DNA from 2 places in the Photobacterium sp. DNB22_13_2 genome. Region 2 is predicted to be linked to the other one. Evidence: predicted binding sites of a transcription regulator. Region 2 holds the regulator's gene; the other holds the start of a gene.
What was found. The regulator MetJ, encoded in region 2, represses methionine synthesis genes. The targets are predictions, from matches to a motif close to TTAGACNTNTANANGTCTAA.
Positions count from the first base shown of each region.

Region 1: a site for MetJ is predicted at 8,120-8,139, ahead of metE (5-methyltetrahydropteroyltriglutamate--homocysteine S-methyltransferase). Genes of this name have one in related genera too.

Region 1 is NZ_JBNNXU010000001.1:168,916-184,421, reverse strand. It holds gene glpC (anaerobic glycerol-3-phosphate dehydrogenase subunit GlpC) at 156-1,367, opposite strand; gene glpB (glycerol-3-phosphate dehydrogenase subunit GlpB) at 1,364-2,707, opposite strand; gene glpA (anaerobic glycerol-3-phosphate dehydrogenase subunit A) at 2,704-4,407, opposite strand; gene ACVA58_RS00760 (GGDEF domain-containing protein) at 4,685-5,857, opposite strand; gene ACVA58_RS00755 (hypothetical protein) at 6,122-6,790, shown strand; gene ACVA58_RS00750 (DUF4250 domain-containing protein) at 6,891-7,079, shown strand; gene metR (HTH-type transcriptional regulator MetR) at 7,133-8,044, opposite strand; gene metE (5-methyltetrahydropteroyltriglutamate--homocysteine S-methyltransferase) at 8,271-10,562, shown strand; gene ACVA58_RS00735 (hypothetical protein) at 10,633-10,881, opposite strand; gene ACVA58_RS00730 (META domain-containing protein) at 11,256-11,702, opposite strand; gene ACVA58_RS00725 (mechanosensitive ion channel domain-containing protein) at 11,998-13,644, opposite strand; gene ACVA58_RS00720 (hypothetical protein) at 13,805-14,236, opposite strand; gene pstB (phosphate ABC transporter ATP-binding protein PstB) at 14,483-15,232, opposite strand; gene pstA (phosphate ABC transporter permease PstA) at 15,251-15,506, opposite strand, start outside.
Region 2 is NZ_JBNNXU010000011.1:87,033-102,538, forward strand. It holds gene metF (methylenetetrahydrofolate reductase) at 1-475, opposite strand, end outside; gene ACVA58_RS16580 (bifunctional aspartate kinase/homoserine dehydrogenase II) at 809-3,232, opposite strand; gene ACVA58_RS16585 (O-succinylhomoserine (thiol)-lyase) at 3,233-4,399, opposite strand; gene metJ (met regulon transcriptional regulator MetJ) at 4,577-4,894, shown strand; gene ACVA58_RS16595 (malic enzyme-like NAD(P)-binding protein) at 4,994-6,244, opposite strand; gene rpmE (50S ribosomal protein L31) at 6,540-6,752, opposite strand; gene priA (primosomal protein N') at 6,985-9,186, shown strand; gene cytR (DNA-binding transcriptional regulator CytR) at 9,359-10,363, shown strand; gene ACVA58_RS16615 (SPOR domain-containing protein) at 10,513-11,112, shown strand; gene hslV (ATP-dependent protease subunit HslV) at 11,247-11,771, shown strand; gene hslU (HslU--HslV peptidase ATPase subunit) at 11,784-13,115, shown strand; gene ACVA58_RS16630 (1,4-dihydroxy-2-naphthoate polyprenyltransferase) at 13,260-14,171, shown strand; gene rraA (ribonuclease E activity regulator RraA) at 14,306-14,791, shown strand; gene zapB (cell division protein ZapB) at 14,887-15,129, opposite strand.

The DNA of each region.
Region 1 (15,506 bases), on a different contig from region 2:
TGCCAATAACTACCGAGGCCTGTCAGTAAAAGCAGACATACAAGTCTGCTTTGCTGTCTATAACTATAGGATCAGAAATGAAAAAATCCCGAAAATTGCGTTAACTGTGGGGAACAGGCAAATTTCGGGACCGAGGGTTATGTTGACGCTTATTCTTATGCTAAGGCCATGGCCAATAGTGATACTGGGTGAATGGTCTCTAGACTGGTATTTTCTTCAATCTGCCATTTACAGGTTTCACAGTCCGTAATAGCAAAGTCGGCTTTAGAACGTTTGATTTGATTGAACAAATTACTGCCTATGGCCATAGATGTGTCATAGTTTTCGGTTTTGAAGCCATAGGTTCCAGCTAGACCACAGCACTGACTGTCAAGCACTTCAACCTCAAGGCCTGGGATCATTTTCAGCAATTCGATGGTGTACAAACTACCGCCGGTTTTTTCTAGGTGGCATGGAGTGTGGTAGACCACTTTCTTATTGATTGGCTTCATCTTCGGTGCACGCCCGTTCATGAACTCTTTTAGCAAGAAGCGGGTAACGTACTCAATTTTATTCGCTACCTTGCTATTATCGACTTTCAATACGTTTGGATACTCTTCCTTTAGGGTGAAAGAGCAAGTCGATGACGTGGAGAGAATTGGGGCGTCATGCTTTTCGACTGCCGCGGAAAAGTTCTGAATGTTCAGCTTGGCATTCTTTTTTGCTTTGTCGAAAAAGCCATTAGCGATAAGAGGAACGCCGCAGCATTTCTCCTTGTCCATCAGTTGTACACCGATACTCATCGCATTCATCACGCTAACAAAGTCTTTACCCAACTGCGGGTGGTTGTAATTGACAAAGCAACCGTGGAAATAATGTACTTGTTTAGGGTATAGAGCCTGGCTGGTGCAATTTTGTTTGTACCAGCGGCGGAACGTGCCGTGAGAATATTTTGGCAAGCTCTTGTGATCGTGCACCCCAATGGTCTTGTGCATGATCTTCTTAACCGGTTTTAGCCCAGTAATGGTATTGACGATCGGTGCAAATGGCGTGGCGGCCGAGCCCATCAAGTCGGTATGGCTGAGTACAAAGTCACGGATGGTTTTGATATTCATCGGCAACTTGGCGTGTTCATCACGGGCAACGGCAATCATATCACCGATTTTAACGCCCGACGGACAGGCTGTTTCACAACGCTTACAGTTAGTACATAGCTTTAGTGTTTCATCATAAAAGTCAGGGCTTTTGATCCGCAGGCGTTCACCGTCAGGCCCACATTGTTTAGGGCCTGGATATTCTGGATTAGCCTTGGCAACCGGGCAATAGACAGTACAGACTGTGCATTTGATGCATTGGTCGAAACTGGTGTCTTTTTGAAGAAGGCTCATGCGGTAGTCCTTTCTTGTTTTGGCTGTGTATCTTTTGGGTGTTGTTGTTGGTGCTGATGTGCGTTGATCATCTGTTGGGCGACATAGTAGCCGGTTGAAATGGCTACACCTGAGCCCGAACCTTCCTGTACCGGATCATAATGGGCCAAAATGGCACCGGCGCAATACAGGTTGTTGATCACCTTATTGTTGATTGACGGGTTCAGTTGGTTATTACAGTCAATCCCCATTTTCATGAACGGATGGCTTTGCGGGGTGAAAAACTGTGGTTGATACCAATGATCACGATGGGTACTGCCGGCCATGTCCAAGCCAAAAATGGGCTCGTGGACTTCATGACGCTGAGCAGATAAACCCTTGCTGAAGAAACTGCCGCTTGCAAGCAGGTAATGATCTGCAATCAATGGGATATCTTCATGGTTGCGGGTAAATATCTTCACCAAGCGCTGATTGTCGAATTCGCCGTTGAGTGCTTCATCGCCTGCCAGTATCAACCCACCTAAACGTTTGTAGTGAGACTTCATCGCCTCTTCAAGGCGGATCCCCAGCAGTGACGGCGGCATGGTTGGCAGTTCACAAATTTTGAAACCGGTGAGACCTTCAAGCAGTTTAATGGTTGCTGCACCGTCGCCATTGCCAAAGACGGCTGGCAGTACGACGAGGTCGGCTTTGCCTACCTGCTGTATCATGGATTTGGCAAAGGCGTGCAGTTTGGTTTCATCACGCAGAACCCGTGAAATATCGATTGAGCGGAATTCACATGGATTGCGCTGCATGTTGTCAAAATCAGGCAGTTCGACGGCCGCTGTTTTGATGTTGACCCCTTCGAAAGCGCTGAGCTTTGACAAGTTATCCGCAGCCAGTTGAGGCTGGAAATCACGGAAGCCATCAACGGTGACCAAGGCGATCTCTGTGAACCCTTCAGCTAATCTGTCTTGCGGGAATTGGTGTACGGTTTGTTGTGATAGCCATGTAGAACGAAAGGTCCCCATTGGGGTGACTCGGTAATGGTTCTTTTCATCTGCTTGTGCGGTTAAGTAAACCCCACAGCTAGCCATTACATCCTGATACCAGTTGATAGCTTCGCGACATTGCAGTTCACCCAGCTTGCTGTATGGGTGTGAAGGGCACTGATCTTTTAGGTCGTTAAATGATGAGAACGGTGCGCTAACCTGCTCACCATTTGGTAAGCGACTGAGAACATCCACTGAGCCTGAAGAGAAGTGCAGGGCGCTTTGTCCGGCTGCAATCACTGCGGTTTTCATTCCCGCTTCAGCACAGCGAATCGCGCAGCTCAGGCCTGCGACACCGCCGCCGATGATAATACTATCAAATTTCATTGTGTTACCTCGTCAGCAGGCTTTGAGTGAGTCGTTGTCGGTACAGCTTGTCCGCTTGTTTGGAGTGGGAGTTCGGTGTTTTTTGCTTGTTGCTCAGGGAGATCGCTGACGCCGAAAAGTCCTTCGTAGATCCAATAGGTGAATTCGCCTTCACGTAACGCATCGCCCCAGAAAACGGGCTTGATCCCTTTCCAGCGTTCTTCAAGAAACTCTTCCAGTAAATGGCTCGCTTCCGTGCCTGAGGTTTTACCAAATTCAGAGAACAGCCCTGCTGCGCGGTAGGAACAAAGTTCACCTTGGCAAGGACCCATACCAATACGGGTGCGGCGACGAAGATCGACGAGGTTATGGACGTCCAGATCTTTAATGGCATATTCCACTTCGCCACAGGTCACCATTTCACACTCACAGATCACCGCTTGGCTTTTCTTGTCGTTACCGAGGAACTTCTCTGCTCGTTCGCCATGGCGATAGAAAGCGGATTGGTAAACGGGCTTGGCAAGACTGGCTGTCGCCTGTTTTTTCGGTTTTGTCTGCTCGGAACCAGGTAATGGCTTTTCGTGAGTAATACACGGTGCGGTATTGCCCAGTTTTTTCGCGACTAGGTCAGTCGTCCACTCGGCCATCATTCGGTAGGTCATCAGCTTGCCGCCGGTAATCGTGACAAAGCCGTCTAGGCCGTCACGCTCGGCGTGATCAAGTAGTACGATACCGCGGCTAATATTTCGACCGCTGGTATCGCCATCGACCGCAACCAAGGGTCTGACACCGGCGTAGGCACGTAATACACGTGTATTAGCCATGATAGGCGCCAGCTTGGTGCCTTCTTCCAACAAGATATCGATTTCTTTGCTGCTAACATGAAGATCATCAATCTTGTCGTAATCGATCCGCTCGGATGTGGTGCCGATCAGTGAAATGGTATCGCCGGGAACAAGAATATCGGCATCGGAAGGCTTACGACAGCGGTTGATCACCAAGTTGTTAATCCGATAATCAAGGATCAATAGTGATCCTTTGGCTGGGAACATCTTGATGGATAGATCGCCATATTCACAAATTTGCTGTCCCCAAATACCCGCTGCATTAATCACTTGCTTGGCGCGGATTTCGAATGACTTCCCGGTTTTCATATCCAGGCAATACACCCCACGAACTGTCGCTCCGTCTCTGATCAATCCGGTGACATGCGTGTGATTAAATAAGCGAGCACCATGCTCGACAGCGTCCAAGACATTTGAAGCCGATAGACGGAATGGATCTAAGGTGCCATCAGGGACTTTCACGGCTCCAATCATTGCAGGGTTGCAGTTTGGTTCAAGACGAAGTGCGTCTTTGGGGGACAGTTGTTCAACATCGATGTCTGCTGTCTGACAAGATGAAATAAAGGTTTTTTGAAAATCGAGATCATCATCTGGCAGAGAGATAAACAGCCCTTGAGTGTCTTCTACACAATGGCGGGCAATGTTTTTCAGGATACGGTTTTCCTGTATACACTCTTTGGCCGATTCCTGATCGGTAACGGCATACCTTGCACCGGAGTGGAGGAGGCCATGGTTTCTTCCTGTTGTCCCTGATGCAAGATCATCTTTTTCAACGAGGATGCATGGGATTCCGCGCAAGGCACAGTCACGCATAATACCAGTACCGGTTGCGCCGCCGCCAATGATCACAACATCTGTTTCAAACCAACTATTCATGTTCGTTTTCGCTTATTGTTTTGGTCCGTGGATCAGGAAATGGGAAATTCCTTCTACTTTATACCTTGTAATATGCCACTTTTTATAAGGGTAATACTTGATCGGCTACACAATTATGAGCGTTCGCGCATTCGAATGCGCTCAAATGTGGTTGTTTGATTAAAAAAGGAACACCTTTACAGAAAGGAAGTCACTTGCAGTGCTGGATAGGCCGTAAATCAGTGAAGATGTGGATAAACGAAAGCGGATATATATCCCGTTTTTGGGGACCGATTAGCTAGGCGATGGCTTTTCGCCTTTCGCTGAGGTTGGGAAGGTAGTCGATAGGATGGAAACGGAAGCAGTCTCGACCTGCGTCTTTGCAGTCATAGAGCGCTCTGTCGGCCCGTTCGATGAGTGATGATAGTGAGTCACTGTCACTATAGTTGGCTATCCCAATGCTGGTGGTAAATGAGATGGCGGTGTTATCAATACCGGTCGCTACTTCCAAGGCGCGAATGCGCGATAGCATTCGTTCAGCAATATGTTCGGTATCGCTAGCAGTACAGTTGGGTAAAAAAAGAATAAACTCTTCGCCGCCGAAACGACCGAAAAGGTCAGTTTTGCGAATACGCTCTTGCATGAAGTTGGCAAATTCCTTCAATACCTTATCGCCAACTCCGTGTCCCCAGGCATCGTTAATCCGCTTGAAGCGGTCAATATCGAACAACATCACTGAGAAAGGTTGTCTTTTTTGTACACAGGCGACCAAGTGTTTATCGGCGAGCTGCAATAGCATCCTTCGGTTATAGATACCGGTAAGGGGATCTAGCGTGGCTTGGCGGTAAAGTCGCATAAGCATGTGCAGCTTTGACAATTGAGACCAAATGACCATCAGTGCCAAGACGTTTTGTAGCCAATAACTGGCAATATTCTCTGGGCTCATCAGACGGCCTGCCAGATAATCGACTAAAAGCTGTGTCAGAGCAGTAACAGCCAGCATACCAAGGCTTTCTTTCAGCGTGACAGGAAGAATGGTCAAAATAGCGACATGGATAATAGGCAACAGGGTATAGCCATAGATAAAGCCGCTATATACCGTTGGGAAATTAAGAACCCAAGAGGTATACAGGTAGAACAGATTAATACTGGCAACCATTAAGCCCATATACCATTGAGCACGCTGAAGGGTAGTATGCCGATGGTTCTGCCATGCAAGGGAGAGAAGCAATCCGCCTAATAGCAGTCGGGCGCAGGCGATTGGGAGAGTATACGTTTGATCTAGAAACAATAAGTCAAATGGTAACCATAAGATCACCAAGCCCCCCCATACTGAAGACAGCATAGTGATTCGACTGCGAAGGTAGCCACTGCGGGTATTTTTAAAACTGGTGGAATGGGCGCTGGCGCTCCAAAGATCAGGGATGTAAAGCTTGAGCTTTTTCAGTAGTGAGTGCAATGAAGACATCATAATAGCGTTTGCCCTTGCTAATTCCCGTTAGTCACAGATCTAAACCGCTATCGATTCTTGGTTGCTATAAGTTGTCATTATGCCATGGTGGCACTTGCTATTCAGTGATGTTGATCCAAAAAATAAGGCGATTGTGCCTAGTCGAGCTAACAAATCCAGTGACATAAAAAAGCCGCTTAGTGACTTTGGTTTTTTCATTGTTGGTATCGAACCGGGTAATTGCTATCATCCCCGCACTTTGTTTTGCCTTATCAAGATTATCCTATGAACACAGCTTTAATTTATCTGATCCCAGCTTTGCTCGGCGCCCAGCTGGTGTTAACACTGGTACTCACCAAGGGAGATATTTGTCCGGGGCAGCGGGGAAGGGTACATAAAACCCTACCTGTATTGCTTGTAGGGTGGTTGGTGGTTGCACTATTCCAGCCATATGCGTTTTTACCACTAGCGGCTTTGGGGTATTTCACTCTTAAGGTCAAGACGGGCAAAACACGTGATGCAGGCCCCCTAAACGTTTTCTATGTGGCTAATGTCCTGGCTTTCTTCGTATGGTTTTCAATGCTACTTACCCTGACATTGCCCGTGGCAGTGATGAGCTTGGTAAGTGTTGCGCTGTTTGGCTCATTACTCGCGCACCTTCTCCTCACCCAAGCTAGAACGCGTCTTCAGGCTTTCCACCGGCTGTTGCCTTTTGCTGGTTTTGTCAGCGCGATGGTGAGCGTGCTTTGTCTGTTATGGCTTGCTTACCAGTTCGATGAAAGCCAATTGGCCTTGCTAACAACCAACATTGTGGCGTCACTGGTCTTGCTGGTTGCAGGCCTATTGGTGTGGTCAATGCACTTATTGACAGGAAAAACTGTCAATCGTTGGCAGTTAGTGATTGCGGCGGGAATTTTAGTTCTGTCTGTCAACATGCAGGTGGCATTGATTTAAGCTGCGACACTATTATCGAAATGTGAGGCGGCGCTTTTTCTTTCCGCCTCATTCTGTCTATGCTTATTCATGAGTAAATACTTACCGAGGGGCAGGCAGTATGGAGATTAGTAACCTTTTGAACATGGATGGCAACATCGTTCTCGGTATCGTGAATGAGCGATTACGCCTTGAGTGTTCGACGGTCGAAGAGTTGGTCAGCCGATATGAACTCGACTTCAATGAGCTGAACCAAAAAATGGAATCGTTAGGTTATCACTACGATCCTATCAATAATCAATTCAAGTAATAATAATCCCTTCTGATTATCTTACCGGCTGCATTTTTGGCGTAAATGGCCTTTTATGCAGCCTTGATCCCTTCTAAGTGAGTTTGGCACTGCTGTTTTGCTGTCGCAAAAAACGCCGATAAATAATGCCTTTCACGCTCTTGAGCCCTTATTGCTGCAAACAAACGTCGCCAAAGACCATCACCTAATGGTTTGCTGACAATAAGTCCTTGACGAGCAAAATCAAATACCGCCCAGTTAGGTAGTGCTGCAACACCTAAGCCCGCTGACACCATTTGGATCAGCATGAGAGTATTGTCTGCTTGCTTCCAATTGGCGGGCTCTACACCAGCGGGTTGCATGAAATGCTTCACGACATCCAGCCTGTTTCGCTGAACGGGATAGCTGAGCATGGTTTCATGGGCTAAATCTTCTGGGGAGATAATGTCTTTAGATGCCAATGGAGATTGAGGGGCAACGATCAAGCGCATTTCAAAATCAAACAGAGGTTCGAAGTGAATTTCACTGCGAGCTTGGATGTCTGAAGTAATGACGAGATCCAGCTCACCAGCACCGAGTGCAGGTAAAGGCTCGAAGCCAAAGCCGGATGAAAAATCCAATGTCACATTAGGCCAATGATGTTGGTATTCTTTCAATGCTGGCATTAGCCATTGGAAGCATGAGTGACATTCGATAGCCATATGGAGTCGGCCATTGGTATCTTCTTTGAGGCTGGCAAGTTCATGCTCAGCCTGGGCAAGGCGAGGGAAGAGGTCATCGGCTAGCCGTAGTAAAATATCACCCTCTGCAGTGAATTTTACCGGGCGGGTTTTGCGCAGGAAAAGCTGGCTGCCCAGCCGTTGCTCCAAATCTTTCAGCTGGTGAGACAGGGCTGATTGCGTTAGGCACAACGTGTTGGCGGTTGCTGTCAGTGAACCGGTATCCCGTAATACAGTGAGTGTTCTTAAGTGCTTAATCTCAATCAAATCTTTTCCTCTACCATTTTGTGGCCATGCTTTCCTTAACATGCTGGTTTTACTGTATCTGTAAAACATGGCGGTGTAAACATCTAGACGTCTAAATAGGGTTTTAAGCATAGCTTGTCATATGAATTTTATTCAAGATAAACATTAGTGATAAGAAATTGCTCATGCTCAGAGGCTAGGTCATTGTGATGACAACAACGACAAAGAATGCAGGGACGGAACAGCAATGACGGTAAAAACAACAACACATATTTTGGGTTACCCGCGTATTGGCAGCCAGCGTGAGCTGAAGTTTGCCCAAGAAAAATACTGGCGAGGTGAAATTTCACAAGCTGAACTGAAGGAAGTGGGGAGTTTGCTGCGCCACCGCCATTGGGGAGAGCAATCAGGAGCGGGGCTGGATGTCGTCACTGTCGGTGATTTTGCTTGGTACGATCATGTATTGGGCACCAGTATGTTGCTGGGTCATTTACCCAAGCGTCACCGTAACGGTTTCCCTGACCTAGATACCTTGTTTCGTGTCGCTAGAGGTAAAGCACCAACAGGGTGTGCGTGTGCAGCATCCGATATGACCAAGTGGTTTAACACTAACTATCACTACATTGTGCCGGAATTTAGCGCCGATGATGAATTCACTGTTAGCTGGCCGCAACTGTTTGAGGAAATCGCCGAGGCAAAAAAAGCAGGCCACAAGGTGAAACCTGTGCTGTTGGGGCCGATCTCTTACTTATGGCTTGGCAAGGAAAAAGAATCGGATTTCGATAGGCTGTCTTTACTGCCAAGACTACTGGCGGCTTATCAGCAAATCCTTAATAAATTAGCGGCACTAGGCGTTGAGTGGGTACAAATTGATGAGCCGTCCCTAGCATTAGAGCTACCAACAGAGTGGGCTGACGCATTCAACATTGCTTACCAAGTACTGCATGGTGCACCTAAGCTGTTACTGACCGCGTATTTTGACAATATTACTCATCAACTGGATACCATCACCAAACTCAAAGTTGATGGTTTGCATGTGGACATCTCAGCGGCTCCTGAGCAGCTGGATGAAGTGGTAGATCGTTTACCTGAGCATTGGGTGCTATCCGCAGGTGTCGTCAATGGGCGTAATGTATGGCGTGCTGATCTGAGCGCGCTGTTGGAGTGCCTTAAACCTGTCAAAGCGAAACTAGGAGAGCGACTGTGGTTAGCCTCGTCGTGTTCACTTCTTCACAGTCCAATGGACTTGGACTTAGAAACGGATGTGGACCCAGAAATACGACAGTGGTTAGCCTTTGCCAAGCAAAAGTGTCGTGAACTAACCCTGTTGGCCCAAGCTATTGATGGCAACGAAATCGCCATTGAAGAGTGTGCCCACTACAGTGCTCCGATCAAAGCCCGCGCAACCAGCTCTTTGGTAAATAATGAACAGGTGCGTCAACGCAGCGCAACAATCACGGATGCATTGGCAGAGCGAAAGCAGCCTTATGAAGAGCGTGCCCGTCAGCAGCGTCAATCTTTGGGATTACCTTTGCTGCCGACAACAACCATTGGCTCATTTCCGCAAACCAATGAAATCAGAGCCCAGCGCCGAGATTTCAAAGCTGGTCGCCTGAATGAACAAGATTATATCGCGGCGATGAAGGGCCATATAGGTGATGCGATTGAGCGCCAGAACAAGCTAGACCTTGACGTATTGGTGCATGGCGAAGCAGAACGTAATGACATGGTAGAATATTTTGCAGAGCTGCTTGAAGGCTTTGCTGCTACCCGCTTTGGCTGGGTGCAGAGTTATGGTTCGCGGTGCGTAAAACCTGCCGTTATTGTCTCTGATATTTATCGCTCGGCACCAATGACGGTTGCTTGGGCGCAATATGCCCAGTCGTTAACGGACAAGCCTGTGAAGGGGATGCTTACCGGTCCTGTGACGATTTTGGGGTGGACGTTCCCACGTGAAGATCTTAGCCGTGAAGTCATCGCCAATCAGATAGCACTGGCATTACGGGATGAAGTGGAAGATTTGCAAGACAAGGGAATTAAGATCATCCAGATTGATGAGCCAGCCATTCGCGAGGGGATGCCGATCAAAGCCAGCCAATGGCAAGCGTACTTAGATTGGGCGGTGAAAGCGTTCAAGATATCAGCGGCCAGTGCCGAGCCCAAAACACAGATTCATACCCATATGTGCTATAGCGAGTTCAACGATATGATTGAATCCGTGGCTGCGCTGGATGCTGATGTGATCACCATTGAGACATCTCGTTCTGATATGGAGTTGCTTAAAGCTTTTGAAGAATTTGACTATCCCAATGAGATCGGTCCGGGTGTATATGATATCCACTCACCGAATATCCCAACAGTTGAACAGGTTATTGATTTGGTCGAAAAGGCTGAAGCGCAAATTCCGGCTGAAAGGTTATGGATCAACCCTGATTGCGGACTAAAAACAAGAAGTTGGGAAGAAACAGAGGCAGCCCTGACGAACATGGTTGAAGCGGCGAAAACACTACGTGAGCAGTATAAAGCGAAAGTAGTGTAGAAATAATGCCAACTCGTGATATTTGATAAGTGTAAAGCCCTGGAGGGTTAACTCCAGGACTTTTTAGCTATTAAGAACGCCCTTTAATGTCATCAAAGCTAGGTTTGTACTCTGATTTGGTATATTTGGTTTTTAACTTAGGGAAATGCGTTCTATCGTTTTGTCCCTGTAATTCATTACTTGCTGGGACAAAATTGGATGGTTGATATATTACTTTTTGTGGTGATACTTCACTGTTGTCATTGCGGCCTTGGAGCTCGTAAGCGACAGCTGAATTGGCAACAAATAGCCCTACAATAATTAATGCGATATTTTTCATGGCAGCCTACCTTAGCAAAAGTGAAATGTTTACCGAGTTGTATATGCCCAATTGACTTGGACATAGTAAGCTTAGATGATAAAAAAACGCGAATGGCATGATTTACAAAACTTTAATTTAAAAATCTATCAATAAGAGCTGGTATATAACATGTTATATATTTTTAGGCTCAGTATTAAAAATATATAACCAATTGAAAAAATAGTAAAAAGTGTCGAGTTGGTCACAATCAAGGAAGGGGATATTGGCTAGAGATAACTTATCTGACAAAACATGAAAGTTTTGTGAATTAAGGATATTGATATATACCCCCCTGCATCTGGGGGCATAAATACTCCCGCAAAAAGCAGGAGTATTATACTCAGTAAGAGGTCTTAATTCGCTTCTGTACGCGTAAAGGTTAGCGTGTGTTCAGCACCAGTCAGAGTTAGTTGGTTGCCTGCGATAGTCGCTGCACTCCAATCCATAAGGGTCGCGCTCATTACGCGCTCTAGTTCCATCGCTGGCTCAGGACATGCCATCATGGTCATCCCCATTTTCTCAATGCGCAGTTTATTTTCGTTAAGTTCGGCTTGGCCGAAGTAACGATTACAGCCGGCATGGCCATTGGCAGCTAGATCTGCAGAGAGTTGTAGGTTTGGTGCTTGGAACGGTTCTGTGATCTCAAGAGCGTTCCCGTCAACTTTGTTAAGTACCCAGTTGAAAGAAGCAAGGTCAGTATTGGTGAGCATAGCGGTCGTTGGCTCGCTTTCAGTGTTAGATGCACAAGCGGCCAGAATGACAGGTACGGCCAATGCAGCAAGAATACGTTTCTTCATCATTATAAATTCCCAGAAGTCGTGATAATTACCCAATAAAGTATTACTACCCTGAATACTTAGGGTTGGGTAATTAATTGTACGTTGTTTTTTATGTTATTTTACAATATATATCAGATTTTGGTGTGAAGGAATATCTAAAACTCACTTACACTGCAAAATTCAGGTTCGATTTGGTTTTACCCAGAACAAAGAGTAGTTTAATCGAGACAAAAAGAAAAAATGTTAAGCCTACGTCATTTTATCTATACCCAAGTATATTCGCCACTGATGAGGCTCTGAATCTTGCAGTTTGACGTTACTTGGGTATGTCTTCCTTATTTATCATATGTAAATGGACATCTTGTTGCGGGAATGGGATAGAAATACCTTCACGGTCAAAGCGCATTTTCACTTCTCGGGTGACATCCCAATAAACATCCCAATAATCCTCGGTTTTGACCCAGGGGCGAACAATAAAATCAACGGAGGATGAATTGAGGACATGAAGTTTGATGGTTGGTTCAGGTGAGCGAAGCACCATCGAGTGATCCGCCAAAATGGCCTCCAAGACCTTTTCGGTTTTTTCAATGTCATCACCATAGCCAATGCCAAACACCATATCGACCCGACGTACCCTTTCATGGGTGATATTTTTGATGGTGTCTCCCCAAATCTTACTGTTGGGCACGATCAAGATTTGATTATCAAAGGTCTTGATCGTGGTGCTGACCAAGCTCATATGGCTGACCTTTCCCGAGGTACCGCCGGCTTCGACAAAATCGTCGACATCAAATGGACGGTAGATCAGCAACATCATACCGGAAGCAAAGTTAGATAGGGTGTCTTGTAGAGCAAAGCCAATGATCACACCCGCAACCCCGAAACCGGTTAGGACAGGTGCTAAGTTAAGCCCAATTTGCGACAGGGCAATCAATATACCGATGCACAAGATGGTATTGCCACTGATTGAGATGAAGAAGTCTTTCATCAGCTGTGACATGCGCAAGGTAGGTGAGGAGACCGCACGGGTGACAATACGTCGGGTGATATTCTTGAAAATCTTGAAGATAAATATAATAACGAGAAAGATGAAGAGCTTGAACAGGGCTGCTGGGGTGTTTTGTACCAGCCAGTCACGGAAGTCCTTCAGGCCATCTGAGAGCAATGACCAGAGTACTTTGATATTGAGGATTTCATTGGTGAGGTTGCCCGATACGACGAATAGTTGTTTGGTGTAGCCAGTGGTGTCGATCCCCATTTTGCTGGCAAGGTCGACGATAAACTGCAGTCCTTCGATATCACCGACAACTTGTCGCTGGGCAAGGATATATTGCAGTTGCAAGGAGGCTTTTTCCTCCTCGGTAGCAGACTTGATTTGGCCTGCTAACATGCTTTCTTGTTGGTTATCGAATGAAAGCTTGGCAGAAAGGAAGTCTAGTCTTTGAACGACGTCTTTGATCAAACTTTTCTTTTTTTCATCATCAGGTTTATCGAGCAATTCCAACCAGCCAAAGTTCACCCACTGCTCTTTGAGAATCGTATGATAGAAAGCGGTTGTTTCATGGAGCGTTTTTTGGATGATAAGCTTTTGCTCTTGATCGGCACTGTCTAAATCAGTTTGTAGCTTGGTGATTTGATCGGCTAAAAAGTCAATGGCCAGGGTGAGGTATTCGATTTGATCATGCACAAACCCAATGACTCTTGGTGTGTTTTCCTCTGTACGCTTGCTGATGAGTTTCTGCAGTTCTGCACGGATATCCTCATTTTTCTTCAGCATCTGCATATCGATGATATTTTTAGCAGTGCCGGTTTTACCCTGTGAGTCTTTATAGAGCTCCGCCATTTCCACTTCCATTTGCTCTATCTGAGCAAATTCATCTGGCTTGGGTTCAGGTACTTGTTCGGCTTCCTCGGCAAAGGAAAACAGTGAGAAGAAAAGAGTAATGATGACTAGCCAGCGCATAGAGAACGGACTCCGAGATGTAACTACCTAACAATAAACATAGAGATGATTTGGGGTGAAGGTGGCTTAAATGTTGGAAGAAAAGAGATAAAGCCAAAGGTTCGAGATGGCTGAAAGTTGAATGGTCATGTGCCAGTGTTAACAAGGTGCAGGGGACAAATCACTCTTTGGCTCCTTCGCCATCAATGATCACCTCTAACCGGTATTGAGCGACTTCGTTGCGGCGCGCAGCTGAGCGCATCATATAGACTCGAATTTTGTAGTCACCGCTTGAGGGCAGGGTGCCTTCGAATTGATTTCCATTGATAGAGCCATTGAACATGGCAGTTTCATTTTCGCCAGGAGCGAGAATATTAAAGTAGGTCGCGCTATGTTGTGTGGCGAGGCTGACATTCATTATCTGACCGGCCTGCGCCCCTAACAGGTAATCTACTGTCTCATAGCCTGTGATAGAAGATTCAATAACCGCATTGTTGGTGCCAGGTTGGAACTGTACCCGTTCGGAACGGGTATCGTCCTTGGCGAAACACCCCATGGCAGCAAATAGCAAAATCAGGTAAGTGTGTATTCTTATTGCTATAGCGATCTGCATGTCGAGGCTCCTGTTAAGGCCAATCAACCAAAATATGATCGAATTTTAAATAATTTGGTACCGAATGGGCGGGTGAGACCACTAATACTCCAAAATATTACTCAACAGTTTAGTTTAACTCGACAAGATTTGTTATGTGAAAGCCAGGCAAAAAAAGGCCCCCTACATGAGGGGGCAATATTTACCATCGCTGTTATTATTCGTCAAAATTCTGCATACGATTTGAGGAAGCGATTAAAGAGTCTATTAACCAAAGTCACCGTTTACATAACCGCGTGTACGGTCGTCAGCAGGCTGGTTGAATAGCACGCTTGTTGAATCGTGCTCAACCAGTTCACCCATTAGGAAGAAAGCAGTACGGTCAGAGATACGACGTGCCTGCTGCATTGAGTGGGTAACGATAACGATGGTGAAGTCTTTTTTCAGAGTCTCCATCAAATCTTCAATTTTTTTGGTGGCAATAGGGTCAAGTGCTGATGTTGGTTCGTCCATCAGGATCACTTCTGGCTCCATTGCAATTGTACGGGCAATACACAGACGCTGCTGCTGACCACCCGACAGACCGAATGCGTGTGATTTCAAACGGTCTTTTACTTCATCCCAGAGTGCTGCGCCGCGAAGTGATCTCTCTACAACTTCGTCTAGGATTTTCTTGTCTTTAACGCCCTGAGCACGAAGACCATAAGCGATGTTTTCGTAGATGCTCATTGGGAACGGGTTTGGCTTCTGGAATACCATGCCGACTTTGATGCGAAGCTGAGCAACGTCAATGTTGCCGTAAACATCTTCCCCATCCATCGAAAGGTGACCTTCGATTTTTACGCCTTCAATTAGGTCGTTCATACGGTTAAGGCAACGTAAAAGCGTTGATTTACCACAGCCTGACGGACCAATGAGTGCGGTTACCTGACGGTTTGGAATCGGCAGGTTAATTTGCTTAAGTGCTTGGTTTTCGCCGTAGTATAGGTCTAGATTTTCAATATTAAATTTATTCATGGTTCTCTTCCTCAAAGATTAGTAAGTCGCAGTATTGAATCGGCTAGCGATAAGCTTTGTTAACAAGTTAATAACAAGAACGATAATGATCAGAATGGTGGCTGTTGCGTACGCCTGGTTCCATTCGTGAATCGTGTATAGCTCCTGCGTTAGTTTGTACAGGTGAACGGTTAGCGTACGGCCAGAGTCGAACATGCTCTCTGGAATACGGGCAACCATACCTGCAGTCATGAAGACCGGTGCTGATTCACCGATAACACGACCTACACTGAGG
Region 2 (15,506 bases):
CTTCAGGATGGACTTCCGGATAGGCTGCAACCGATATATCAAAGTCGGCCTCCTTACGCAGTAATTCAACCAAGTCTGCCGCATACATATCGGGCTTGGTGCCCTGTTCAGGTAGATCACCGCGAAGGGCAACAATGTCACGGATACCATTATTCCAATAGTCACGGGCAATGGTGCGAAGCTCATCACGGGTTGCATCGATACAAGTCAGGTGTGGGGCAGCGATCAAGCCGGTCTGATCTTTGATGTCCTTGATAATTGAGTGAGTACGATCACGCTCACCCGAGTTAGCACCATAGGTTACCGAAACAAATTTAGGTTGCAGCTTCTTCAGGCGGTGAATGGAATTCCACAGCGTCTGCTCCATCTGCTCACTGCTTGGCGGAAAGAACTCGAATGAAACATTGATGTTGCCGTCAATGTCAGCAATATTCTGGTTCAGTGAATCCAGGTTGCTTGCGTGTGAATACCCCATAATCCTTTCCTTACTCTTGTTGGCTCGCGGCCACTCCCTAAACTGAGACATCAAAATAACCGTTTAGACGTCTATATGTCTACAGAATGTCTTGTAACCAATTTATTGTCAACATGATGATCATGAATAATTTTCAACTTCAAATTGCAATAACTTCAACATTCCCAGATAGCACAAAGCCCGCAATTAGCGGGCTTTAAGGCTATAGAACATTCCTGCAGAGATTTGAGCTGGCTGGATAGTTATCACTGGATTAATCCACCAAACAATCATCAATAGACCAGCATATAGCACTCACCAAACAACCAGTGATTTGCCCCCACATTGGAGGCATTACAGCATCGAAGCCAAACGGTTGATATCTGATAACAAGGCACCTGCCGTCACATCCCGGCCAGCCCCCGGTCCACGGATCACCAATGGGTTATCACGATACCAGTGGCTTTCGATGGCAAAAATATTATCACACGGTAACAAGTTGGCCAGGGCATGCTCGCGAGACAATGCCTCTATCCCTACAGCCGCCTTACCATGGCGATCCAAACGGGCGATGTAGCGAAGTACTTTCTCTTCTTTCTGGGCCTTGCGCAGCCGCTCGTGCAACAGCTCATCCAGCTCTGCTGCCTGCTCGAAGAAGTCATCCACACCAAGCGCTGCCAGCGAATCCGGTACCAAGGTTTCGACCTTGACCTGCTCGGGCTCAAGCGATAAACCAGATTCACGAGCCAAAATCACCAGCTTGCGCATCACATCACTGCCATCCAAATCATGGCGAGGATCCGGCTCGGTCAGGCCTTGCTGCCAAGCCAACTCGACCAGTTGTGAGAATGGCACCGAACCATCATATTGCTGGAACAACCAAGACAGGGTACCAGAGAAAATCCCCGACAAGGCGATGATCTCATCGCCGCTCTCACGTAAATCACGTACCGTGTGATTGACTGGCAGCCCAGCTCCAACCGTGGCGTTGTATAGCCAGAAGCGGCTGCTCTTGGCAAAGGCATCAATCACTTGGTGGTAATCCTCACCAGAGGCAGAACCTGCTACTTTATTGGCGGAAATCAAGTGCAGCCCTGACTCTGCCACCTGTGGATAGCGCGCAGCCAGTTCGCTGCTGGCCGTCACATCCAGCACCATCACATCATCATAGGTATTGTGGGCCAGTACCGACAGCCAATCACCATCGGTTTGGTTATATTCAACCGACTCATCATCAAACGCATTATGAGCTCGGCCGGCATCAATACCGTCAAAGTCAATCCAATGGCGACGGCTATCAACAATGCCGATCAAGGTAAAGCTCATACCGTGCCGCTTCTCCAGCGTCGCCTTCTCACTCTCAAACAACTCCAGCCAGCGACTCCCGATATTACCCTTGCCGCAGAGGACGAGGCCAATGCGTTTCTGAGCCTGGAACAAGCTCTGGTGGATCCCCTGGATCAAGCTATCGGTATCAGCCTTACGCAGCACAGCAACCAGACTCAAGCCCGATTCAGACTCGGCAATAAACTCCAGTGCATGGCCTTTGAGCTGTTGATAAAAACCGTAGCAATGGACAGCGTTGTTCACCACCCCGGCTCCTACTGCTGCAACCAGCGAGAAGCCTTCGCGCAAACGCAGCTCGGCAGCAATACCGCTGTCCTGCAGCTGGGCCAATACACTGTTCACGACCTCGGCCGTATAAGCCAGCTGAACGCGCCCTTTATCTGGCTCAAAACAGCTTGCTAGCGGCTGCAGCTGGGTACGCTGCAAGAATCGTTCTACGTCACTGGCAATCGGTGCAAAGTCATGAGCGCGGGTCACAGACAGCTCAATCAGGCACACCTCATCAAGTGAGGTAATGATCTTGGCACCACGTCCGGAGGCCAGTACCCTCTCGACCCGGGTCGAGCCTTGCTCCGGCTGATGACTGCAGCGAAGGGTCAAATCAATCGCACTTTGGGCGACGGGCTGTAAAGTACGGCTATGCAATACCGGCGCAGCCAAGCGAGCCAATTCACTGGCTTCATCAAGGCGTAGCAATGGCAACAGGCAGGCATCGGCAACCTTACGCGGATCGGCACTGTAGACCCCCGCAACATCACTCCAAATCGTTACCCGCTCAACATCGGCCAGCGCGCCAATCACCGTTGCCGAATAATCAGAGCCATTTCGCCCAAGCAATACGGTTTCGCCAACACCGTTCTGGGCCATGAAGCCAGTGATCACCACCCGCTGCTGGCTATATTGGGCCAGTTGCTCCTTGAGCAAAGGTCGGGACAGGGCTCGGTCCACTTCCGGCTGTGCCGAACGTTCTGTACGCAGGAAGCAACGTGAATCCAAGCTTGCTGCGGGCAATTGCAGCTTGCTCAACAAGGCGGCCAGCAAGCGGGCTGACCACAGCTCACCATGACCCAAGACCTTGGCTTGCTCGGCTTCATCCAGCGGTTTCTCCGCCAGGCTAGATAACTCGCCCAATTCCAGATGCAGTTGAGTCAGCAGCTCATCAGCTGCCTCGCCGTCCAACAACGACTCAATCAATGCTTGCTGAAAACTACGTAAGGACTGCAAAGCTTCATGGGCCTGGCGACCGTCTTTATCCAATAGTTCAAGCCATTCAATCAACCTGTTCGTGGTCTTGCCTGCCGCCGACACGACCACCAAATCGTTGTTGTTCGAATACTCCCGCAAAATATCTGCCACCCGCAGGTAGCACTCGGGATCAGCCAAGCTACTGCCGCCAAACTTATGCAGTTGGCGTGTAAAAGAAACGCTCATTTAAGCCACCTCCGCAGCTTTGCTGAAAGCCTGCTCAAGATCAGTAATCAAATCATTAGGATCCTCAAGGCCAACCGAGAGCCTCAATAGGGATGCCTTCAAACCTGCGTCAGCCTGGGCTTCATCCGACATCGCACGGTGCGTCATACTGACAGGGTGACAAATTAAGCTCTCGGTTCCGCCTAAAGATTCCGCCAATGAGAAACATTTTAGCTCACGGACAAACTCTTCCAACTGCGCCATGCTACCGGCAATCTCAAAACTCAGCATCGCGCCGAACCCCTTTTGTTGCTTCAGTGCAATGGCATGGCCCGGATGCGCCGGCTGGCTTGGGTGATAGATAACGTCAACCAATGGCTGTTGCTGCAAGTAAGCCAATATCTGGCGGCTGTTTTCCTCATGCATCCGCATTCTTGGTGCCAGTGTCCGCAATCCCCGTAACGTCATATAGGCATCAAATGGTGCCCCCGTTGCACCGATACAATTCGCCCACCAGGCAATCTCTTCCGCGTGCTCTTCGGTCTTGGAAATCAATACGCCACCAACTACATCCGAATGGCCGTTGATATATTTAGTCGTTGAATGAACAACAAAATCGGCGCCCAGGGCGATAGGCTGCTGGAGGATTGGTGACAGGAAAGTATTGTCGACAGCCACCAGCGCCCCGGCTTGCTTGGCCGCCGCGCAAATTTCTGCCACATCCACAATGCGCAATAGGGGGTTCGATGGGGTTTCAACCCAAATCAGCTTAGGCTGCAAGGCCAATGCTTCGGCGACCGCAGTCGGATCGGTCTGATCAATAAAACGGACCTTGAAATCACCCTTTGCTGCGCGGGTGTTGAACAATCGGTAAGTACCGCCATAACAATCGTGCGGGGCAATAATCAGATCCTCAGGGCCAACTAATGCTGAAGCAAGCAAGTTGATGGCCGCCGTACCGCAGTTGGTCACCACCGCGCCCGCGCCCCCCTCCAGTTCAGCCAACGCGTCAGCCAACGTGTTGCGGGTTGGGTTGCCAGAACGAGAGTAATCATATTGTGGCACCTCACCTAATTGCGAGAAGCTATAGGTTGAGGTTAAATAGAGAGGGGGAACCACAGCATTGTACTGGGTATCGGATTCGATGCCGGTGCGAACAGCGACGGTAGCTAGCTTCTTGTCACTCATAATTACTTTCCTTGTCAGGGCGGCCCTGCTGAATAACTTTTACGCAACAACATAACCACAAACGAAGAGGACGTCAATACTTCTGGACGTCTATATGTCTTTGCTTATGGCAGTAAATCCCGCTAAAATTCAGGCATACTATATTTCTTCACTTTTATATCGCTGAGAAGGTAAAAAATGGCAGAGTGGAATGGCGAATACATCAGCCCTTACGCGGAACACGGTAAGAAAAACGAGCAAGTCAAAAAAATTACAGTTTCGATTCCATTGAAGGTTCTGAAAATCCTGACAGATGAACGTACTCGTCGCCAGGTCAACAACTTGCGCCACGCCACCAACAGTGAATTACTGTGCGAGGCCTTCCTGCATGCCTATACTGGCCAGCCACTACCGACCGACGACGATATCCGTAAGGACCGTCCGGACGATCTTCCTGCCGAAGCCAAGGCCCTGATGGAAGAAATGGGGATCACATACGAAGATATCAACGAATAAGCATCCAAGTAGACTGCTACGCATAATGCCAGCAGTTTATGACGATAAAAAAACCAGCCATATGGCTGGTTTTTTTGTATGCGATACAACTTGCAGGAATTACTTCGCTTCCATATAACCGACAGGCATATCGATTCGCGCAACGCCCGAGTCTACCGCCGCTTGGGCTACAGCCTTGGCAACACGTGGCAACAAACGTGGGTCCATCGGTTTAGGGATAATGTATTCTGTACCAAATTCAAGCTTGTCGGCACCTGCCGCCGCAACCACTTCTGCGGGAACAGGCTCTTTTGCCAGTGAGCGAATAGCGTCAACGGCAGCGAGCTTCATCTCGTCATTGATTTCGCTCGCGCGAACATCCAATGCCCCACGGAAGATAAACGGGAAGCAGATAACATTGTTTACCTGGTTCGGGTAGTCCGAGCGGCCAGTACCCATGATCAAATCATCGCGAACGGCATGAGCCAGCTCAGGCTTGATTTCAGGATCCGGGTTAGAACACGCAAAGACCACTGGCTTATCGGCCATCAGTTTCAGCGCTTCCGGTGCCAACAGATCGGGACCCGATACGCCGACAAAAATATCCGCACCTTCAATCACATCTTCCAGCGTACGCTTGTCAGTGTTGTTGGCAAACAGCTGCTTGTATTCGTTGATATCGTCACGGCGGGTGTGGATCACGCCCTTGCGGTCAAGCATGTAGATCTTCTCGCGCTGGGCACCACACTTAATCAGCAGTTCCATACACGCTACAGCCGCAGCACCAGCACCCAAACAGACAATCACCGCTTCGTTGATGTTCTTGCCTTGCAACTCAAGCGCATTAAGCATACCCGCCGCAGTGACAATCGCCGTACCGTGCTGATCATCGTGGAACACCGGTACATGACAACGCTCGATCAGACGTTTTTCGATTTCGAAACAGTCCGGTGCCTTGATATCTTCCAGGTTGATCCCGCCAAACGTATCAGCAATGTTCGCCACCGTGTCGACAAACTCATCGATAGTACGGTGCTTCACTTCGATATCTATCGAGTCCAGGCCAGCAAAGCGTTTGAACAGCAGAGCTTTACCTTCCATAACAGGTTTTGACGCCAATGGGCCCAAGTTACCCAAGCCAAGGATAGCGGTACCATTGGTGATCACCGCGACCATGTTGCCTTTACCGGTGTACTTGTAGACATTCTCTGCGTTTTGCGCAATTTCGCGCACGGGCTCAGCCACACCAGGGCTGTAGGCTAGCGCCAGATCTTCTACTGTATTAGCCGGCTTGGTGAGCTCAACGGCGATTTTGCCTGGTACGGGATAAGCATGGTAGTGAAGGGCCTGTTGGCGAAAATCTTCAGACATAGTGTTCGAAATCCTGACTTGGGTAATTTTATTTTAGAATTTGGACATAGATCATATTCTATGGCAGCACAAAATCCTAGCACCGAACATCTGGTCGATCCAATGATTCCCAGACTGAATAGCCGAGTTTGGTGGGGAATATAGCGTGTTAGGCGATGACTAGAGGATAGATCGCCAACATTGCTGGCAACAGGATGCAGATAGGGATTAAAGCGGACGAAACTATGGCATAAAAAATGGACATAAAAAAAGGGATGCTTGCGCATCCCCTTTTTCGACATTCATCTGGCAATTATTACTTGCTAGAAAGCGCACCGAAACGCTTGTTGAATTTGTCGATACGGCCACCAGAGCTAACCTGACGCTGCTTACCAGTGTAGAAAGGGTGACACTTGTCGCATACATCTAGGTTGATGTCTTTACCCATAGTAGAGTTAAATACGAAAGTGTTGCCGCAAGAACAACGAGCGTTTACTGCAGTGTACTCTGGGTGAATACCTTGTTTCATGGGATAACCTCAAAAGTAAGGCCGTGTCGCTCTCCCGATCCAAAGCCGGGCACCACACGCGTTAATAAATATACGTAACGGCTGAACTGCCAATACGCCAAATTAGGCGGCGTATAGTAATCAATCAAGCAGTTCAGATCAACCAATATGCGCCTTTTTTCGCCGCTTTGCTGCCCGAGGCTGGGCAAGGTACACTTCTCTATCTTAGTACATGCGGATTTAGCGGTTATATATGACGCCCAACATTGCCCGAGTGGCCCTTCCTGTTCCCCTGGACAAGCAATTTGATTATCTGGTCAAGCCCGGCCAGCAGCCTGCTATCGGTGGGCGGGTCAAAGTGCCGTTCGGGCGCCAGCAGTTAGTTGGGATCGTGATGGCCCTTACAGACTCGTCTGATTTTCCTCTAAACCAGCTCAAGCCGATCTACAGCGTACTTGACCACTCGCCACTGTGGGAACCGAGCCTGTTCAAGCTATTGAACTGGGCCAGCCAATATTACCAATATCCGCTTGGCGATACGCTGGCCAATGCGATGCCAACCTATTTGCGCAAAGGCCGTGAGGCTTCTCCCTCAACGCTGAAGATGTGGCAGTTGACCGACGCGGGGCAAAACCAGCCATTGTCGGCCCTCAAGCGTGCACCGCGCCAAGTTCAGGCCTTGACGATGCTGCGTCAGGGAGCCTTGAGCCATGAAGCCCTGCTTGCCGAAGAAGTCAGCAGTGCCACATTGAAAGCCTTGGCCGAAAAAGGATGGATTGAAGCGCTCAAGCAAACACCGGCACTGCGACACTGGCAGTCACAATTTGCGGTCACAGAGGAGAAGCCCCGCCTCAACGAGGAACAAGCCCTGGCGATTGCCAGTGTCAACGCCAACCCGGATTTCGGCTGCTATCTGCTAGAAGGTGTCACCGGTTCAGGCAAGACCGAGGTCTACCTCAACCTGCTTGAACCCGTATTGGCAGCCGGCAAGCAGGCGTTGATCCTAGTACCGGAAATCGGCCTGACCCCACAAACCATCAACCGCTTCCGCCGCCGCTTCAATGTGCCTTTGGAAACAATCCACTCCGGACTCAACGACACCGAGCGGCTGTCAGCCTGGCTTGCCGGACGGGACAACCAAGCAGGGATCATCATCGGCACTCGATCGGCCCTGTTCACCCCGTTTGCCAACCTCGGCATTATCATTGTCGACGAGGAGCATGACGCCTCCTACAAGCAGCAGGACAGCCTGCGTTACCATGCCCGGGATCTGGCCGTGATGCGTGCCAGCCAAGCCAATATCCCGATCGTGCTCGGCTCCGCGACCCCGGCACTGGAAACGCTGCACAACGCCAAGAGTGGCAAGTACCACCACCTTATTTTGTCACGCCGAGCTGGCACCGCCCAAGCAGCCCGCCATGGTGTGCTGGACGTCAAAGGGCAGTATCTGGAGGCGGGGTTATCTGCCCCATTGATCGCCAGGATGCGCCAGCACCTCGAGGCCGGAAACCAGGTCATGCTGTTTCTCAACCGCCGTGGGTTCGCCCCGGCGGTGATCTGCCACGACTGTGGCTGGCTGGCCGAGTGCAAGCGCTGTGACGCCTATTACACCTTCCATCAGCAAAGCGGTGAGCTACGCTGCCACCACTGTGCCACCCAGCGTCCGATGATGCACCAGTGCGGCCAGTGTGGTTCGACCCAGCTCAATGCGGTGGGTGTTGGTACCGAACAGCTCGAACAACAACTCGAGATGCTATTTCCGAGTTACAGGACCGTGCGTATCGACCGTGACAGTACCCGCCGGAAGGGTAGTCTTGAGAATTACCTCGAGGCCATTCGCAATAACGAATACCAGATATTGATTGGCACCCAGATGCTGGCCAAGGGACACCATTTCCCCGATGTCACCCTCGTCGCCCTGCTTGACGTCGACAGTGCATTATTCAGTAACGATTTCCGGGCCAGCGAGCGCTTGGCCCAACTGTTTATCCAAGTCGCCGGCCGTGCGGGACGGGCCAGTAAGCCCGGAGAAGTAGTGCTCCAAACCCATCACCCCGAGCATGGCCTGCTCCAGGCCCTGCTCTACAAGGGCTACGATCATTTCGCCTCGGGGGCCCTGAGCGAGAGAAAGCAGTCATGGCTGCCGCCATTCACCTATTTGGCCCTACTCCGGGCCGAGGCCAACCAAAGTGAACTGGTCGAGCAGTTTCTGCAGCAAGTGAGAGGGATTTTCGAAACCAGCCCCGTTGCTAGCCAAGAGACCATGGTGATGGGGCCCAACCCAGCTCCGCTGTCCCGCCGGGCGGGTCGATATCGCTGGCAATTGCTGCTACAAGCACCGAGCCGCAGGGCTTTACAGCAGTGGCTGTCTGTCGCTAAGCCAGCTATCGCTTTGCTTCCTCTGGCCAAGAAAATCCGCTGGTCGATTGATGTCGAACCGCAGGATTTAACTTAAAATGAACAATGCGACATATGTCACATATTGGATGTAATTTATGCTGTTTAAAGCATGTTTAATCCCCGGAAGACAGCCTACAATAACAAGCTCGCTGGCTCAGGTATCGGCCGTTTTGGCCATGATCCTCCAGCGGCAAGAGAGAGAAAAATAATAGAGAGGAATCTTAACTATGGCGACAATGAAGGATGTTGCCCAGCTCGCCGGCGTCTCGACGGCCACGGTCTCCCGTGCCCTGATGAACCCGGAAAAAGTGTCAGCCTCGACCCGAAAAAAGGTCGAACAGGCTGTCATGGATGCTGGCTATTCACCCAATTCACTGGCTAGGAATTTACGTCGCAACGAATCAAAAACTATCGTCACTATCGTACCCGACATCTGTGATCCCTATTTCACCGAGATCATCCGAGGAATCGAAGAAGCGGCGATGGAGCATGGCTACTTGGTCCTGCTTGGCGACAGCGGGCAGCAGAAAACCCGTGAAAACTCGTTTGTTAACCTAGTATTCACCAAACAAGCCGACGGTATGTTGCTACTCGGCACCGACCTACCCTTTGATGTCAGCAAACCTGAGCAAAAGAACCTGCCGCCTATGGTTATGGCGTGTGAATTTGCCCCGGAGCTCGAGCTGCCAACCGTCCATATCGACAACCTTACCGCAGCCTTCGAGGCCGTCAACTACCTGACTCAAATGGGACATAAACGCATAGCCCAAGTCACCGGGCCCGACAATGCAGCCTTATGCCAGTTCCGATCTCAGGGTTACCAGCAGGCACTGCGTCGAGCTGGGGTTGAGCTCAACCCCGCGTATACAGTCAAGAGCGATTTCAGCTTTGCCGGCGGTGCCCGTGCGGTCACCTCCCTATTGTCGCTACCCGAGCCTCCAACAGCATTGCTATGTCACAACGATGTGATGGCGATCGGAGCCATGCAGCAAGCCAAGCGTCTTGGCTTCCGAGTGCCACAAGATCTGTCTATTGTCGGTTTCGATGATATCCAGTTTGCTGAATACTGCGATCCACCGCTAACCACAGTATCCCAGCCACGCTACGAGATCGGACGTCAATCGATGATGATGCTGCTCGATATCCTCAAGGGTAAGGACATTGCCTCTGGCTCACGTCTGCTTGACGCCAAGCTGGTGATCCGCGAAAGTGCCGCGCCACCTGCCAACTAAATCGGCTGACAGCATTTTTTTGACTCAACCTCACAAAACCTATGCCTTACGGTGCAACCTAAATGCCAGGATGTATCGTAAGGTCTGGTCAGAGCTGGCGCAAATTTGTACCATAGGTTTATTCAACTCACCTTATACTGATTGACACTGTGGCTACCAAAGATTACGTCAAACGCGGCAGAGCCGCCGCCAAGAAACCCCGAGGCAACCGCAATCAAGCCCCAAGTAATGGCTTCCCGTTCAAATGGGCAGCTATCGCCCTATGCTTGGTTGGGACCTTAGGCTATGGGCTGTATTACCTGTCTGCCAACCCGGCACCACAACCCCAGCAACCCACCAGCCCGCCAGCAACCAAGCCCGAGCCGGTCAAGCCGGTAAGACCGAAAACGGAAGTCGTGACGCCGCCAAAAGCTACCAAGCCTCTGCCACCGAAGCCGGAAGAGAAGTGGCGCTATATTGAAGAGCTGGAAAACAAAGAAGTACAGGTCGATGCCAAGAAAGAGCAAGCCCCTACCAAGCCATACTTAATGCAGTGCGGCGCCTACCGCAGCCAGAGTCAGGCCGAGCAACGTAAGGCCATGATTGCTTTCCAGGGATTGACCAGCCAAATCAAGGTCAGCCAAGGTGAAAAAGGCAACTGGTATCGGGTAGTACTCGGTCCTTACCCACAAAAACGCAAGGCCGAGAGCGATCGCAACCAGCTGCGCCGAGCCGGTATTGAGCCTTGTGCCATCTGGTTCTGGGAATAGCCCAGAGACATATTAAAAGAGGATGCCAATGGCATCCTTTTTTTTTCCCCCTTGAAACTTTTCCCAGCCGACCCCAGATCTGCACTATATCGAGACCGGCATAATGGCCGGAGCAGACCAAAAGAGGTAAGACCGTGACAACTATCGTATCTGTTCGTCGAAACGGTAAAGTCGTTATCGCAGGTGATGGCCAGGTGTCCCTAGGCAACACCGTCATGAAAGGTAACGCCCGCAAAGTGCGCCGTTTATACAACAACAAAGTTCTGGCTGGCTTTGCCGGCGGCACAGCGGACGCCTTCACCCTATTCGAACGTTTCGAGCGCAAGCTGGAAATGCACCAAGGCCACTTGCTAAAAGCAGCGGTGGAACTGGCAAAAGACTGGCGTACCGACCGTATGCTACGCAAACTGGAAGCCCTATTGGCTGTCGCGGATGAAACCGGCTCGTTGATCATCACCGGTAACGGTGATGTGGTTCAACCAGAAAACGACCTGATTGCGATTGGCTCAGGCGGCAACTTCGCCCAGGCGGCTGCAACCGCACTGCTGGAGAACACCGACCTCAGCGCCCGTGAAATCGCCGAGAAATCGCTGGCCATTGCCGGTGATATTTGCGTCTTCACCAACCAGTTCCACACTATTGAAGAGCTTGAAGAATAATAAGGAAGGGCTATGTCTGATATGACTCCTCGCGAAATCGTCCATGAGCTTGACCGCCATATCATCGGTCAGGACAAAGCCAAGCGTGCAGTGGCTATTGCCCTGCGTAACCGCTGGCGCCGCATGCAGCTACCTGAAGAGCTGCGCGTTGAAGTAACCCCGAAAAATATCCTGATGATCGGCCCGACCGGTGTGGGTAAAACAGAAATCGCCCGTCGCCTGGCAAAACTGGCCAATGCACCGTTCATCAAGGTCGAAGCGACTAAGTTCACCGAAGTCGGCTACGTGGGTAAAGAAGTCGAAACCATTATCCGCGACCTGACGGATGTGGCGATAAAAATGACCCACCAGCAGGCAACCGAAAAAGTCCGCTTCCGAGCTGAAGAGCTGGCCGAAGACCGTATCCTCGACATCCTGCTGCCACCGGCACGCGACGCCTGGGGACAGAACGAAGAAGCCGACAACAGTTCATCGGCGCGTCAGTCATTCCGCAAAAAACTGCGTGAAGGCAAACTGGACGACAAAGAAATCGAAATTGATGTCGCCGCCTCGCAGATGGGTGTCGAGATCATGGCACCTCCTGGCATGGAAGAGATGACCAACCAGCTTCAGGGCATGTTCCAGAATCTGGCGGGTAACACTACCAATAAGCGCAAGATGAAAATCAAGGACGCGATGAAAGCCGCGACCGAGGAAGAAGCCGCAAAACTGGTCAACCAGGAAGAGCTCAAAGAGCAGGCGATTTTTGCTGTCGAGAATAACGGTATCGTATTCCTCGATGAAATCGACAAGATCTGTAAGCGTGGCGACACCTCTGGCCCTGATGTGTCTCGCGAAGGGGTTCAGCGTGACCTGCTTCCGCTGGTAGAAGGCAGCACAGTATCAACAAAGCACGGTATGGTCCGTACCGACCACATCCTGTTTGTTGCCTCTGGCGCATTCCAAGTCGCCAAGCCTTCAGATCTTATCCCTGAGCTGCAAGGCCGCCTGCCGATCCGTGTTGAGCTTGAAGCACTGACCAGCAACGATTTCAAACGTATCCTGACCGAGCCTAATGCCTCGTTGACCGAGCAGTACAAAGCCTTGATGGCGACCGAATCGGTTAACATTGATTTTGACGAGAGCGGTATCGACAAGCTGGCAGAAGCCGCATGGCAGGTGAACGAACGTACCGAAAACATCGGAGCACGACGTCTGCACACCGTCATGGAGCGCCTGATGGAAGAATTGTCTTACGATGCCTCGGAAAAATCCGGCGACCAGATCGTGATCGACGATACCTATGTCACTTCACGTCTTGGCGAGCTGGTTGAAGACGAAGATCTGAGCCGCTTTATCCTGTAATTCGGCATTCACTTATCCTATCAAACGGTACTCTACAGGGTGCCGTTTTTTTGTTCTCAAACAAACAAAGTGGCGATAAAGTTGCCCCCTGCTACAGTTACGCCATAATAAGCACCTACTTGTTTACCGGTTTAAGATCACATTATGAAATCATCTTCTCTCGCAATTTGGCTCGATGCGGCAAGGCCGAAGACCCTGCCCTTAGCCATCGCCTCAATTATTTGTGGCAGTGCAGTAGCAGGATGGCAAGGAAGTTTCTCCGCAGTCATTGCAGGCCTCGCCCTGCTGACCGCACTGTTATTGCAAATACTCTCCAACCTCGCCAATGACTACGGTGATGCCGTTAAAGGCACAGATAACGACCAGCGACTGGGCCCCCAGCGTGCTATCCAATCCGGCATGGTCACTCAGTCAGCGATGCGCAAGGCGATGGTCCTCAACATCATCCTGACCGCAGTCAGCGGCCTGAGCCTGATCTTTATCGCCACCAATAACCTGCAGGATATGGTCGGTTTCATGCTGCTCGGCCTGATGGCCATTGCCGCCTCGATTGCCTACACCGTCGGCAACAAACCCTATGGCTACCGGGGTTTAGGCGATCTGTCGGTATTGATGTTCTTCGGCTGGCTGGGCGTGGCTGGCACCTATTACCTGCAAGCAGGACAAATTGATTCAATCATCATGCTACCGGCAACCGCTTGTGGCCTGCTGGCGGTAGGTGTACTCAATATCAACAATCTGCGTGATATCGACAACGATCGCGAATGTGGAAAGCTGACACTGGCAGTACGCATGGGACCAGAATGGGGCCGTAAATACCACTTGTTCCTACTTTTTGGCAGCGTACTCTGCCTCGCCTTGTTTGCCTTGCTAGAGCTGCACTCTCCGTTTGGTTGGTTATTTATCCTCAGCGCCCCGCTACTGTTTAAGCACGGTAAGCAGGTGCTGCAATCAGCTGACGGTGCCGCGCTACGCCCAATGATGGCCACTATGGTCAAATGTGCATTGCTCACCAACTTGTTGTTCGCCGCTGGCGTAGTGCTGGCTGCTGCCTAATTAACCTTAAGTTGAGCAGGGATATATCCTTGTACGAAGGCTAAACAACTGGTTATACTTTCAACAAGTTAAGATTGGCCGCTGCTACCAGTGGCCAACCAACCCTTTTCAATTGCCACAGAAGAAGCACGCTTATGGAATACAATACGTCCGAGTTATGCGATATCTATCTCGACAAAGTTGACGTCGTCGAACCCATGTTCAGCTCCTATGGCGGTCGTAGCTCCTTCGGCGGCCAGGTTACCACGGTTAAATGCTTCGAAGATTGCGGGCTGATCCGCTCCGCCCTGCAAGAAACAGGGGCTGGCCGGGTATTGCTGGTTGATGGCGGCGGCTCTCTGCGCCGGGCGTTGATCGATGCCGAACTTGCCCAGTTAGCCGTCGAGAACGAGTGGGAAGGGTTGATCATTTATGGCTGTGTCCGCCACGTTGATGATCTCGACGAACTGGATATCGGTATTCAGGCCATGGCCTCGATTCCCGTAGGGGCCGATGAAAACGGTATCGGCGAGATGGATGTTGCGGTCAATTTTGGTGGGGTCACCTTCCTGCCAGAAGATCATATCTATGCCGATAATACCGGGGTGATCCTCTCCCCCGAACCGCTCGATATCGACTAGCCAACAGCAACTAGTTACTCCCATAAAAAAACAGAGCCAATCGGCTCTGTTTTTTCTTGCACGGCAGGCTCATTGACTGCCTGGCAACAATACGTTTATTCAACGTGTTCCATCTTACCCAATAGCGCACGTACGCGCTCTTGCCATGCCTCGTGGTCATGACGCAGTTTGCTGTTCTCTTGCTCAAGCTCTTCGCGGTTAGAACGCAATGCTTGCGCTTCGCCCGCCAGGCCATTATTTGTTTCTTTTAGTTCTTCAATTTCCATCTGTAGTAGGGAAATTGTATCAACAGCCATTTGTACTTTGGCTTCCAGCTTTTCGAACATTTCTAATGACATATTGTCCACCTGTATTCAGCCTATCTATTTGCCCTAACCGTTAAGGCAACGTTCCACAGGCACGTTTACGATTGATTATCACCTATTCTAACGAGGCTACCGCCTTCTGACATCTACAAATACCATGCTTTTTAGCAAATGGGGAAATTTTGCACGAATTTCATCAAATCCTTGCTTTCCATGCGCTTGCTACACCGTCCAAATGTAACGCCAAGAAGATTGGCAAAAGAAATGAGCAAGCCGTGCAAAAATCATTCGGCTTCGCAGCCAAATGCGTAGAATTGCGATCAAACTCTATTTTAATGCACCGACAGCGTGCTAATTTTTATCTTGATCGTATCTCTCTTGGAAAAATCCAAGAATTTGCCCCTCTGGCA